One region of the Bacillus pacificus genome, then DNA from elsewhere that is predicted to be linked to it. Evidence: riboswitches for the same ligand, from Rfam matches in the RefSeq annotation. Region 1 holds a riboswitch; each other region holds the start of a gene.
What was found. A riboswitch is a leader RNA that binds a small molecule or an ion and turns the genes downstream of it on or off. The one in region 1 is predicted to bind lysine.

Region 1 (4,360 bases):
CACCGTATAAGAATCTAGGTAGTGGAACTTTTCTTCCAAACATGTAAAACCATTGTTTCTTTGAAGAAATATGCATTGCCCCTAACTCATCAATATGAAAATTCAATGTAGAGACGAGTAAATGTGGTTCACCAAAATAATCTACAATTTCATTTGCATCAAGTTTCATTACCGCATTAAAATACCTTTTCTTATTATGAAAATAAAAAGTACGATTCCACCGCACAAGTTCATGTCCATGTTCATCACGCTCAGCGGTATTATGTATTGTAAATGGCACTCCCTTACCTCTCTCAGAGAAAAACATTCGAAACTTCGATGCAATTTTTAATATGAATTTTACGAAAAAAGAACCACCGTAAATTTCATCCATCTTCCCTTCTCCAATAAAGCTATTTTCTTCTGTAATCTCATAACGTTTCTGTAATTTCGGATGAAGTTTTTTATAAGAATCCCCTAATAACCTTTCATACATATTAGCCATACATTACCCCTTTCTCTTCCTCTTGCAATTTTTTGCACTTGGCAAATTCGTACTATTTATATAACCGACAATCGATAATCCAATTAGAAGTAGATTTAACGTAATTGGATTAAACGGTTCTGTAAAGCTTACGATATTCGTAAATCCTGCTGCTATCGTTAAGGCTATTAACATAAAAATATGTACGACAAATACTTTTCGTTTTGGAAATGGTAACAGCCATAGGACACCAAAAATAATTTCTAGTAATCCAATTATTTTAAGTATAAAAACACTATGTTCAGTTGAACCAACCATCACCGATAGCATTTTTACTTCTTCTGAATGAGTAAACACTAGTTTCGGTACTATTCCTTGATACATCCATACGAAAGCAAATAAAAAACATACGAGCCAATACGTCACTGTTCTTCTAATGAGCAATCTAGGATGAAGTCCCTTTTCTAACCATAATTTTAAAACATCAAAACTCCAAGCAGTCGCCCAGCCTAATAACGGCCGAAACATATAGAAATCTATTACATTCCCTATACGACCAAACCTCGTATCATAATCATATTGTGTCTCAAAATGAATGTGTTCTTTACACGGTGTATACTTCCAATAACCACGCCCTATTTGAATAAGAGATAATGTATTATCCGTCCAAAACTTTAAAGAAGAAATTCTTTCACCCGTTTCTTTTCTTATTTCACCTATCGATTCCCCTTCCCCAGCTATTTCAAGTCCAAATCCGATTTTTGTTTTATATAGAAATTTCTGTGGTTCTCCTTCTTTTTTCTCTAAATATGAAATTTCAGTAAAGCGGGCATCCCATTCTGTATGTATATGTGGTTCTTGCGTATATTCCCATAATTTCTCCATCGTTGTGTTCATTTCTGCTGAAACATAAATAGGCTTTTTCCTCTTCATTCTTCCACCTCCAATGAACTATAATTTTAATGTACATGTAATACATTTATTTTGCTACATTTTTCACAAACTCCCTTGTAAAAAATAGAATTTTTAAAATATATATAAAACACTTGATTCCTCAAAAAATTTAAATTATTATAAAACAAATGTTACCAACAACTTCATAAATCAAACACTCTCGCCTAAAACGTGAGATAGAGGTTGCGATACTTATGAGTATTCTAATGGAGACACAGAGAGGTCTATGAAATTAGATGAAAGGAAGTATTGCCGAAATCGATATATTTCTCTGTATGTATCGATTGGGGCTGTTTTCGAATAGAAACAGAACTGTCATATGTACAGACGCGTATGTATGAAGAGCTATCTACAAAAAAGAGATATCATTTTCATGGTATTCCTTTTTTGGCGGTTTTTTTATTAGCTCCGTTTTCTGTTTCCCTTTTCCTGTAACAGCACCATCCTCACTTATTTGAGATGGTGTTTTTTGTTTTTCTCTGGTAACTACAGGAATATTGGGATTTATATATGTCCTAATCTATTCTTAAAAATGGATGAAAGAAGGAATTCGTAATGGAAACGATTGTACAAAAATTTGGTGGCACTTCTGTCGGAAGTGTTGAGCGTATTCAACATGTAGCAAATTTAATTATTGAAGAATATGAGCGAGGACATAGTATCGTCTCTGTCGTTTCAGCAATGGGAAAAAGTACTGATGAACTTGTAGCACTTGCTAACGCAATTACAGAAAATCCAAGTAAACGTGAAATGGATATGCTTCTATCGACAGGAGAGCAAGTAACTATTTCATTATTAACGATGGCACTGCAAGCAAAAGGGTATAACGCGATTTCATTAACAGGATGGCAAGCTGGTATTACGACAGAATCTGTACATAGTAGTGCACGGATTACTGAAATTAATACGGATCGAATTCAGTCTTATCTTACTAAAGGCACGATTGTTATTGTAGCTGGTTTCCAAGGAGTCAGTGAAGATCTTGAAATTACAACGCTTGGACGAGGTGGTTCTGATACAACTGCTGTCGCATTAGCTGCTGCACTAAACGCAAAAAAATGTGATATTTACACAGATGTGACTGGCGTATATACGACGGATCCACGAGTTGTAAAAGATGCTTATAAATTAGATGAAATTTCTTATGACGAAATGTTAGAACTTGCAAACCTCGGTGCTGGTGTATTACACCCGCGTGCTGTTGAGTTTGCTAAAAATCATAATGTCATTTTAGAAGTTCGCTCAAGTATGGAACAAGAAAACGGAACAATTGTAAAAGGAGAATGTAACATGGAACAACAATCAATCGTTAAAGGTATTGCATTTGAAGATAATATTACACGCATCACAGTGAAAGGATTAGAACAAGGTTCACTTTCAACTGTTTTCTCTACATTAGCAGCGGCACATATTAATGTAGATATCATCATTCAAAGTATTACTAATGAAGGAACTGTTCATCTCTCCTTCTCCATCCATTCTAATGATTTAAGAGAAACATTAGAAGTATTGGAACAAAATCAAGAGGCACTTCACTATGAAGCAGTAGAATATGAAAATCATTTAGCAAAAGTATCAATTGTAGGATCTGGTATGGTCTCTAATCCAGGTGTTGCTGCGAATATGTTCACTACTTTAAAAGAAGAAGATATTCATATTAAAATGGTAAGTACATCAGAAATTAAAGTGTCTGTCGTTATTGACCGCCTTCATTTAGTGACAGGTGTTGAGGCACTGCATCAATCATTTATGGCGAAAATTGTGCCTTTAGTACAAATGAGTTAATTTCCAGCGGTACTACTTAAAACAAATTATATGAATCTATTTCCTTCCTATTAAAAATAGAAAGCTGTTTGCATTATATAGAGTGACAAGAAATTTATGTGTCATTAAAAAAATACAATTAATTCTATACAACAATCGGATCATTTAATGCCGTACAGGATAGAAATATTTTTGCAAGGAAGTCTCGGTATTGTTTGTTAACAAGATACTATATGACATACTTAAAAACACCTTGTCACATTTCCCTAAACTGTGACAAGGTGTTTTTGTTTGAAAGGAATTTGTAACTTTTTAATAGTATAATGAAGATGATGATTAGATAATACACTTTTACATATAAGGAGATAAAGACAATGTCAAAAAATAAATTACTCAGAATGGACAATGTTAGCATCGTTGTAGAATCCCTTGATCATGCAATCTCTTTCTTCGAGGAGATTGGGTTAAAACTCGAAGGGCGCGCCACTGTAGAGGGGGAATGGGCTGGTCGCGTAACCGGACTCGGTTCGCAGTGCGTAGAGATTGCTATGATGGTGACTCCAGATGGCCATAGCCGAATTGAACTTTCGCGATTTCTTACCCCGCCCGCTATAGGAGATCACCGGACAGCTCCTGTCAATGCCCTCGGTTATTTGCGCGTCATGTTCACCGTTGAAGACATTGATGAAATGGTATCTAGGCTTACTACTAAGCATGGTGCTCAACTCGTTGGTGAAGTAGTTCAATACGAGAACTCTTACCGTCTCTGCTACATTCGTGGAACCGAAGGGATTTTAATCGGTTTAGCGGAAGAACTCGGTAACAAGTAAGTGATGTATTATAAAGGAAACTACTATATTTTTAACCACGTCCTCACTCCAGAACGTGGTTATGCTTGTTTGAGTTTTTAAAAATATATTTTCATTTTACACATAGATTTCAAGACTCTATCCAAACAGTTCTTTAACATATCACTAACATCCAAAAAATCATTATGAAATAATTTAATTATTCGCTTTACCTTTTCCAAGGAAATATAACTGACTCTTCTCATTTTATAACTTATCGCTCTTTCCTATGAAAAAACGATCTATATTCATTCAAAATAACTTTCTTCACATCCGAGTAAAATACCATCATGAATAATGCAACGCCTAATACAACCACCTGTATTTTTTC
Region 2 (4,360 bases), 1.1 Mb from region 1:
GCTGCAACAATTGGTTTCTTCATCTCACTCGGCTGGGAACAAGTAAGTTGGGTTTGGGTATTTTCGTTAATGCTTGGCGGTATTGTCGCAGCTCCAATCGCTGCATGGTTAGTGCGCATCGTTCCTTCTCATTTACTTGGCGTATTAGTTGGTGGCCTTATTATCTTTACAAACATTCGTACACTACTTACTACATTTAAAGTGGATCCAACTATTATTTCACTTTCTTACGTGGCAATTGGTCTTGTCGTTATTATTTCTATTTTCATTGCTGTTCGCAATCATTCCAATCGTTCTAACACACCGACAACTGGATATCCGAATGATCAAAAACAAATGCTTCCATAACAATAAAAATACCGCCCGATATACTTCGAGCGGTATTTTTTATTTTTCTATTTTCCAATTCATCATTGTTTCTGTAGTACCTATTCTCTTCATATGTAATTTCTCTAATACACGAATGGAGCTTTCGTTTTCCAGAAGTGTCTCCGCAATAATCATTTCTACCTCTCCAGTTTGAAAAGCCCAATTTATTAGTTCTCTTACAGCTTCTGTCGCATACCCTTTATTCCAATATTTCTCAATAAAACCGTAACCAACTTCTACTGTATGTTCCTCATTTGGTTTCCCTTTAAACCCTATATCGCCTAGAACGATGTCATCTTCTTTTCGAATGACATACCAGGCGCCCCAAGGTAATAAATCCTTATCCTGTTTTACACTTTCTACATGCCCTACAATATGCGGACCACTATTATATCCTTGCTCGTTAGCAACGTGTATACTCTCCTCTGTACAAGGCACTATATAGAGCCTTTCTGTTTCTAATTTCATTTTGATTTCCCCTTTTCACTTAAACGTTACTCTAATTATAACAAAAAATATGACTTTATTATAAATGTCGAATTATATTTTCTGAATTTTCTTTTAATTTTTGAAGGGTTTTTCAATATTTTTTGCGAAACATTTGTATAACAATTTTTTCTTTGCTTATTGTTACATAATAGTAGGTTCGGGTGGAGTTTTGCAAGCGTTTCCTATACAATAACCGATATTTTTTGACTTTTCCTAACAAAATATCTTGCAATATATTCAGAAACTCATTACAATTGCCATATATTAAAAATCTTAGCAATATATAAATCCTCATCAATCCGATGAGGTAGAGGTTGCGACTTTTAATAGTAAAACGGACGAGACACAGAGAATGTCTTAGACTCCGTTTGAAAGGAAAAGTTGCCGAAGTTTATATTTCTTCTCTGGAAATATGAGCTGGGGCTGTCTCCGAAAGGAACAGAACTGTCACGTTTACAAAATTACCGTGTAAACGTGGGGTGCTATCTTAACGGAAGGGTATGATGGGGTGGTTATTTGTGAAACGTTCCGCCAAATTCCTTTGGCGGTTTTTTGTATTTTTCTTCCCCGCTCCTTCCTATCTTACAAGAAAAGGAGTGTTGAACATGAATAGCGCAACGAATCAAGCTACCTCTAAAACAGAAACTACAAAAGGAAAAGGTGAATTAAGACGCGGTCTAAAATCAAGGCACCTTACGATGATTTCTCTCGGCGGTACAATTGGTACCGGACTATTTCTTGCCAGCGGTGGTGTCATCCATTCAGCTGGGCCTGGTGGCGCATTAATTGCATACGCCGCAATTGGAATTATGGTTTACTTTTTAATGACAAGCTTAGCTGAACTAGCAGCTTACATGCCTGTTACTGGATCTTTTAGCACGTACGCAACAAAATTTGTTGATCCATCACTTGGCTTTGCACTTGGATGGAACTATTGGTATAACTGGGCAATTACTATCGCTGCTGAACTAGCGGCTGTAACATTAATTATGAAATTTTGGTTCCCAAATACCCCTTCTCTTATTTGGAGCGGATTATGTTTAGCTATTATTTTCCTTTTAAACTACTTATCTGTTAAAGGATTTGGTGAATCTGAATATTGGTTCGCACTTATTAAAGTCGTTACTATTATTATCTTTTTAATTGTCGGTTTCATGATGATTTTCGGAATTATGGGCGGCGAAACTGTTGGCTTCAAAAACTTCACTGTTGCAGATGCACCATTTAACGGTGGTATCATGGCAATTATTGGTGTATTTATGGCAGCTGGTTTCTCATTCCAAGGAACAGAATTATTAGGTGTAGCTGCTGGTGAAACTTCTGATCCAGAACGCAATATTCCGAAAGCAATTCGTTCGATCTTTTGGCGTATTCTCTTATTCTATATCCTTGCGATTCTCGTTATCGGTTTATTAATTCCTTATACAACTGAAAGCCTTGCTGCAAGTGATGTAACAGTAAGTCCATTTACACTTATTTTTGAAAAAGCGGGCGTTGCCTTCGCTGCTTCTGTTATGAATGCTGTTATTTTAACAGCAGTACTATCTGCTGGTAACTCTGGTATGTATGCATCAACTCGTATGCTTTGGGATTTAGCTCGCCAAGGGAAAGCACCAAAGTTTCTTAGTAAATTAGATAGCCGCGGCGTACCTGTTAACGCATTAATCGTAACAACAATTGTCGGTAGTATCGCTTTCATTGCTTCTTTATTCGGTGATGGTGTTGTATACATTTGGTTATTAAACGCATCTGGAATGTCTGGCTTTATCGCATGGGTCGGCATTGCAATTAGTCATTACCGTTTCCGTAAAGCATATATCGCACAAGGAAAAGATTTAAAAGACTTACCTTATAGAGCAAAATGGTTCCCATTCGGTCCACTCTTCGCATTTACGCTTTGTATTATCGTAATTTTAGGACAAAACTACGGCGCATTTATGGGCGAATCAATCGATTGGAACGGCGTACTCGTTTCTTACATCGGTTTACCACTCTTCTTAGTACTATGGTTAGGATATAAATTTACGAAAAAAACGAAAGTGATTCCGCTTGATAAATGTGAACTGAAATAAAGTGAAACTTTAATCCGTGGGGGTTTTCTTCATCCCCCACGGATTATTAGTTGAACCAATCGGACTTTTATGGGCAGTTGATCCCCCACCTAATTTCTTTTCTTTCGCTGCATTTTGAGGTGGGGGTCTTACTGCCCATTAAAGTCGGATAAAGTGAAACGAGCAAACAAATTTGTTTGCTCGTTTTTTATTTACTTCCCTATTTCTTCTGTTTTTGCAATAATAAAGGAAATATAAATAAAGGTTGGGATATCATGAACATTCGCATTACTGATGAAGCAAAAGCAGCTATACATAGATTAGAACGGGAAGACAAAAAGATCATTCGCATTAGAGGGACAATGACAAACTCTTGTAGTATATTCGTTGATGTCGATTTAATTTGGGATACATATGTTGCAGATGATGTTGTATATGAAGATGCTGACTTTATTGTACAAATGGATTCATTCACGAAAGACTACACTGGTGATACGGTGAAGCTTGATTATAAAACAACAGGTTTTAGTATTACGACTCCGAGTGAGACGTTAGTTTATGGGTTGTCGATTAAAAAATAAAGATTGTTTTTATTTGACCGCCGGGGTAAAAAAACGAGTTGAGAACGGTAATAAAAAATGATACTTTACCAAAGGATTTTTGTTTTTGAGTATTTTAAACAAAACCGCTTATGCTTCAAAAATGAAGTATAAGCGGTTCTTTCTTTTGAATGAACCAATAATAAACGCAATTCTACCCTTATTCAATGAAAGGTCTACAGCATTATTTCGATGAAGCTAAACATTCATAAAATCTATCCCTCTTCCATTTCTACTTGCTTCATATAATATTCCATCGCTTCATTAAGCCATTTTTGTTCATCTTCTGCGAAAGGCGAAGGTATCATATTTTCAAGTTCTTGCATATCCAGTTCTCCCACACTAGTATTAGCTAACTTTTGTATCAAATCTTCACTAAGAAATGAAAAAGACTCTTCTATATATTCCTTTACCATCTCTTGTACTTTCAAGTCCTCGACTGGTTTACCATATAATTGTTTAACCTTTTTAGACAATTGAATAAACGTTTTATCCAAAGCAATTTTATCTTCTTCTCGTTTCTTTGATAATTCTTCCACGATATCCGTTAACTCATGACGTTCCATCCATTCTTTATGTGTATGTTCTGTATTCATACCGTAAATAAGACTAAATAATACCCTACTATCTACCTCTTCTTCCGCTTCGACTAACTTCATTACTCTTTTAATTGCTTGTATTGATTGCCCAATTTGTTCTTTTTCTCTTTCTAACACTTGCAAATGGAGAGACAAACTTTCATTCAAATCAACACCAAAACTTGATTCGTGTAACAAATTAGCGACTTTATCTAGACTATAGCCTAGAAATTTTAAACTTATAATTTTTTGTAAGGTTATAATATCTTGATAC
Region 3 (4,360 bases), 830 kb from region 1:
GGTACAAAATCTAAACTTGCGATTATCCAACGCGCACCACTTGGTGTTGTATTAGCAATCGCGCCGTTTAACTACCCAGTAAACTTATCTGCTGCAAAACTCGCGCCAGCATTAATTATGGGTAACGCTGTTATTTTCAAACCGGCAACTCAAGGTGCAATTAGTGGTATTAAAATGGTGGAAGCACTTCATAAAGCTGGTCTTCCAAAAGGTCTTGTGAACGTAGCGACAGGACGCGGTTCTGTAATTGGTGACTACTTAGTAGAACACGAAGGCATCAATATGGTATCGTTCACAGGTGGTACAAACACAGGTAAACATTTAGCGAAAAAAGCTGCAATGATTCCACTTGTATTAGAACTTGGTGGTAAAGACCCTGGTATCGTTCGTGAAGATGCTGACTTACAAGATGCTGCAAACCATATCGTAAGCGGTGCATTCTCTTACTCTGGTCAACGTTGTACAGCTATTAAGCGTGTACTTGTACACGAAAACGTAGCGGACGAGCTTGTTAGCTTATTACAAGAGCAAGTAGCTAAACTATCAGTTGGATCTCCAGAACAAGACAGCACAATCGTTCCATTAATCGACGATAAGTCTGCTGACTTCGTTCAAGGTTTAGTTGACGACGCTGTAGAAAAGGGTGCAACGATCGTTATCGGTAACAAACGTGAGCGTAACTTAATTTACCCAACATTAATCGACCACGTAACAGAAGACATGAAAGTTGCTTGGGAAGAGCCATTCGGCCCAATCCTTCCAATCATCCGTGTTTCTTCAGATGAACAAGCAATTGAAATTGCTAACAAATCAGAGTTCGGTCTGCAAGCAAGTGTCTTCACTAAAGACATTAACAAAGCATTTGCAATTGCTAACAAAATCGAAACTGGTTCTGTTCAAATTAACGGACGCACAGAGCGCGGCCCTGACCACTTCCCATTCATCGGTGTAAAAGGTTCAGGTATGGGCGCACAAGGTATTCGTAAGAGCCTTGAGTCTATGACACGTGAAAAAGTAACTGTATTAAACTTAGTTTAATCTTATATGTAGAAGCTGATCTTAAATTAGATCAGCTTCTTTTTATACAGTTTAGTTCACGAGTTGTTTTTCCATAGGTAAATTCACACATTTTACAGAAATTTGATATCCTAGCCATCTCTCCGCAATATGTTCAAATGATGAAACAGAGCCTGTTGTAAAAAATCGATGCTCCGGATTCAAATTGTCAGACAGAATTCCTTTGTGCTGCAAAATTGTGCTTAACTCTATTGCTGTTTCTTCTGCAGAACTAATAATCGTTACATTCTCTCCTAGTTCCTTTTTAATATAGGACTCTAAAAGTGGATAATGCGTACATCCGAGAATTAGCGTATCTATATCTTCTTTCGTTAATGGCAGTAAAGCTTGTTTCACTTGCTCGGTTACATATGCTGTATCTTCTAATTGATTTTCTACAACTGTAGCTAAAGTCGGGCACGCATGACTATGCACTTTCAAATATGTATCAAGCTCATGCAATGCTTTTTCGTACATATTAGATTTTATCGTACCTACAGTTCCAATTACCCCGATTTTCCCTTTCTTCGTCACTTTAATTGCCGCTCTTGCTCCTGGATGTATAACGCCAATAACTGGAATAGAAAGTGCTTCTTGTAGCGCAGTCAATGCAGCAGCTGCAGCAGTATTACATGCTACAACTAGAGCTTTTAACGGAAACTGTTTGAGGAACTCAACCATTTCAAATACGAAAGATTGTACCTCTTCTACACTTCTTGGCCCATACGGACAACGCTCATTATCACCAATATAATAAATGCTCTCTTTAGGCAATTGTCTTATAATTTCGCTCGCAACTGTTAATCCCCCAACTCCCGAATCTAACACACCTATTACTGAATGTTTATGACATACAGACATATACTTCATCCCCTTTTCAATCATCTAGCGCCAATAACATTTATTATATTATGAAAATTCAATATCGCATAATAATCCCTCTTACTTTTAATAACAAACTCTTCTCTATAATCTGATTATTACTATATCCATTGACGTATAAAAATTCATTTGTTACTCTTAAATACGTTAAATTAATATTTAAATCCTCATTCGTATCTCGGTGAGGTAGAGGTTGCAGTCATTAAGAGTATCATTTCAGGAGATGTAGTGGCATTGATGAACGAATGAGAAAGGAATGATTGCCGAAGTAAGCCCGTGTCCACCATGCACGCTTGCTGGGTCTGCTATTTAATAAGTGCAGAACTGTCACAAACGTTTCGTTTGTGGAGAGCTATCGAGAGGTATGTCGTGGGTTTCTTATAAGATAGAAAGCATGTAACGGCAAATTACGTGCTTTTTTTGTTTTGTTTGGGACTTCTCTTCCTGACTCAGGAAGACATACATATCTCCTCGCTTGACTTGGTTATACTAACTTTGGAGGTATTTTCTATGCAACAAAAAAAATGGGGCTTTTGGGTACTAACAGCTTTCGTTGTCGGTAACATGGTTGGCGCTGGTATTTTCATGGTGCCAAGTACGTTGGCACAAACAGCAAGCCCTCTCGGTGTCACTTTAGCTTGGTTAACAACAGGGTTTGGTGTTTTAATGCTAGCTCTTGTTTTCGGTAATTTAGCAATTCGTCGTCCTGATTTAACGACAGGACCACAAAGTCATGCATATGCTTTATTCTCAACACCAAAAAAGAAAAAAATGGCTGGTTTCAGTATGGTATGGGGATATTGGGTTGCAAACTGGGCAAGTAACGTTGCCATCATTACATCATTTGCGGGATATTTATCTCTCTTCTTCCCGATTATGAAAGATACACGACTACTATTTTCAATCGGTTCTTTTAATGTAGAAGTCGGAAAACTAATTACATTTACGATTTGTTCCATCTTACTTTGGGGAACTCATATTATATTAACAAACGGTGTAAGCGGAGCTGGAAAGCTAAACTTCTTAGCAACAACAACGAAAGTAACTGGATTCCTATTATTCATCGTCGTTACGTTATTTGCATTCGAAGCTTCTAAGTTTGGACAATGGTACACACCGATGATCGATAAATCAGGTGTATCACATGGCCTTCTTTCACAAGTAAACTTAGCTGCTCTTACGACGCTTTGGGCATTTATCGGAATTGAATCAGCGGTTCTTTTATCAAACCGTGCCGTTTCTCCAAAAACGGTAAAACGCGCAACAGTTGCGGGATTACTTATTACAGTTGCGATTTACTTAGGAATTACAATTTTAACAATGGGTGTACTTCACATTGATAAATTACAAACTTCTGAACGTCCTTTAGCAGACGCACTAAACGCTGCAATGGGTCATGGCGGAGGGAAACTGATGGCATTACTTGCTCTTACTTCCCTATTCGGTTCCATCTTAGGCTGGATTTTATTAAGCTCAGAAGTACCGTATCAAGCAGCAAAAGAAGGTTTCTTCCCTTCCTTCTTCACAAAAACAAACAAAAAAGGAAGTCCAATTTATTCATTACGATTAACAAACATTATGTCGCAAGTGTTCTTATTCTCAACATTATCAGGAACAATTGCGGAAGCTTATACATTCGTTATTACCGTATCAACACTGGCCTACCTCATTCCATATCTCGTTTCACCAATCTTCCAGTTAAAACTAGTCGCAACTGGTGAAACGTATAAAAATGAAACGCGGGCAAGAATTACAGATGGCATAGTCGCAGTGATTGCACTTTGCTACGCACTATGGGTTATTAAAACCGGTGCAGCCGATATAAAAACATTCCTTCTCGGAATTGGTTTATTCGTAATCGGTTTTGCCTTCTATCCATTAATGAATCGTGATCAGAAAAAAAATAACGAAAAGAAAAACGGGCAAGTTGCATAACGCAATTTGCTCGTTTTTTCTTTTGTAAAACATATATAATAGAACAAAGAGGTGAAAAACATGTCAATTGAATCACTATGGAGCAGCCGCTTCCAACAACATATGCAAAATATCATTACATACTTTGCACGTATGATTAACGGTTTACTATATAGCTTTATCTTTATTTCATGCGTTGGTGCATACTACTATGCTCAGTTTCTAAAAGCATCTCCTTCTAAAGGAATATCTTTACTACTCATCACGATTGTACTTACATTCATTATAACGAGATGCCCGATCCGTACATTTATTCAAAAACCTGATGCTGTCTATTTACTAGCACTAGAAGAGAAATTAACATCTTATTTCAAAAAATCTCTTCTATATAATTACATCATTCAGCTTTTCCCATTATTATTTACATTCCTTATTCTCGTTCCACTTGCACTGCAATCATTACAAGTAACTGTACCTTTCTTATGTACAATCTTTATCGTTTTAATGA

Region 2: another riboswitch for lysine. It lies ahead of LMD38_RS11630 (amino acid permease); the one in region 1 lies ahead of LMD38_RS17580 (aspartate kinase).
Region 3: another riboswitch for lysine. It lies ahead of LMD38_RS21750 (amino acid permease); the one in region 1 lies ahead of LMD38_RS17580 (aspartate kinase).

What each region holds. Positions count from the first base shown of each region.
Region 1 is NZ_CP086328.1:3,380,319-3,384,678, forward strand. It holds gene LMD38_RS17570 (DUF4166 domain-containing protein) at 1-484, opposite strand, end outside; gene LMD38_RS17575 (DoxX-like family protein) at 488-1,396, opposite strand; lysine riboswitch at 1,587-1,773, shown strand; gene LMD38_RS17580 (aspartate kinase) at 1,973-3,202, shown strand; gene LMD38_RS17585 (VOC family protein) at 3,556-4,011, shown strand; gene LMD38_RS17590 (helix-turn-helix domain-containing protein) at 4,244-4,360, opposite strand, start outside.
Region 2 is NZ_CP086328.1:2,233,757-2,238,116, reverse strand. It holds gene LMD38_RS11640 (sulfite exporter TauE/SafE family protein) at 1-348, shown strand, start outside; gene LMD38_RS11635 (GNAT family N-acetyltransferase) at 388-837, opposite strand; lysine riboswitch at 1,159-1,351, shown strand; gene LMD38_RS11630 (amino acid permease) at 1,464-2,930, shown strand; gene LMD38_RS11625 (iron-sulfur cluster biosynthesis family protein) at 3,185-3,490, shown strand; gene LMD38_RS11620 (MerR family transcriptional regulator) at 3,724-4,360, opposite strand, start outside.
Region 3 is NZ_CP086328.1:4,210,049-4,214,408, forward strand. It holds gene gapN (NADP-dependent glyceraldehyde-3-phosphate dehydrogenase) at 1-1,038, shown strand, start outside; gene racE (glutamate racemase) at 1,090-1,917, opposite strand; lysine riboswitch at 2,118-2,301, shown strand; gene LMD38_RS21750 (amino acid permease) at 2,449-3,873, shown strand; gene LMD38_RS21755 (ABC transporter permease) at 3,934-4,360, shown strand, end outside.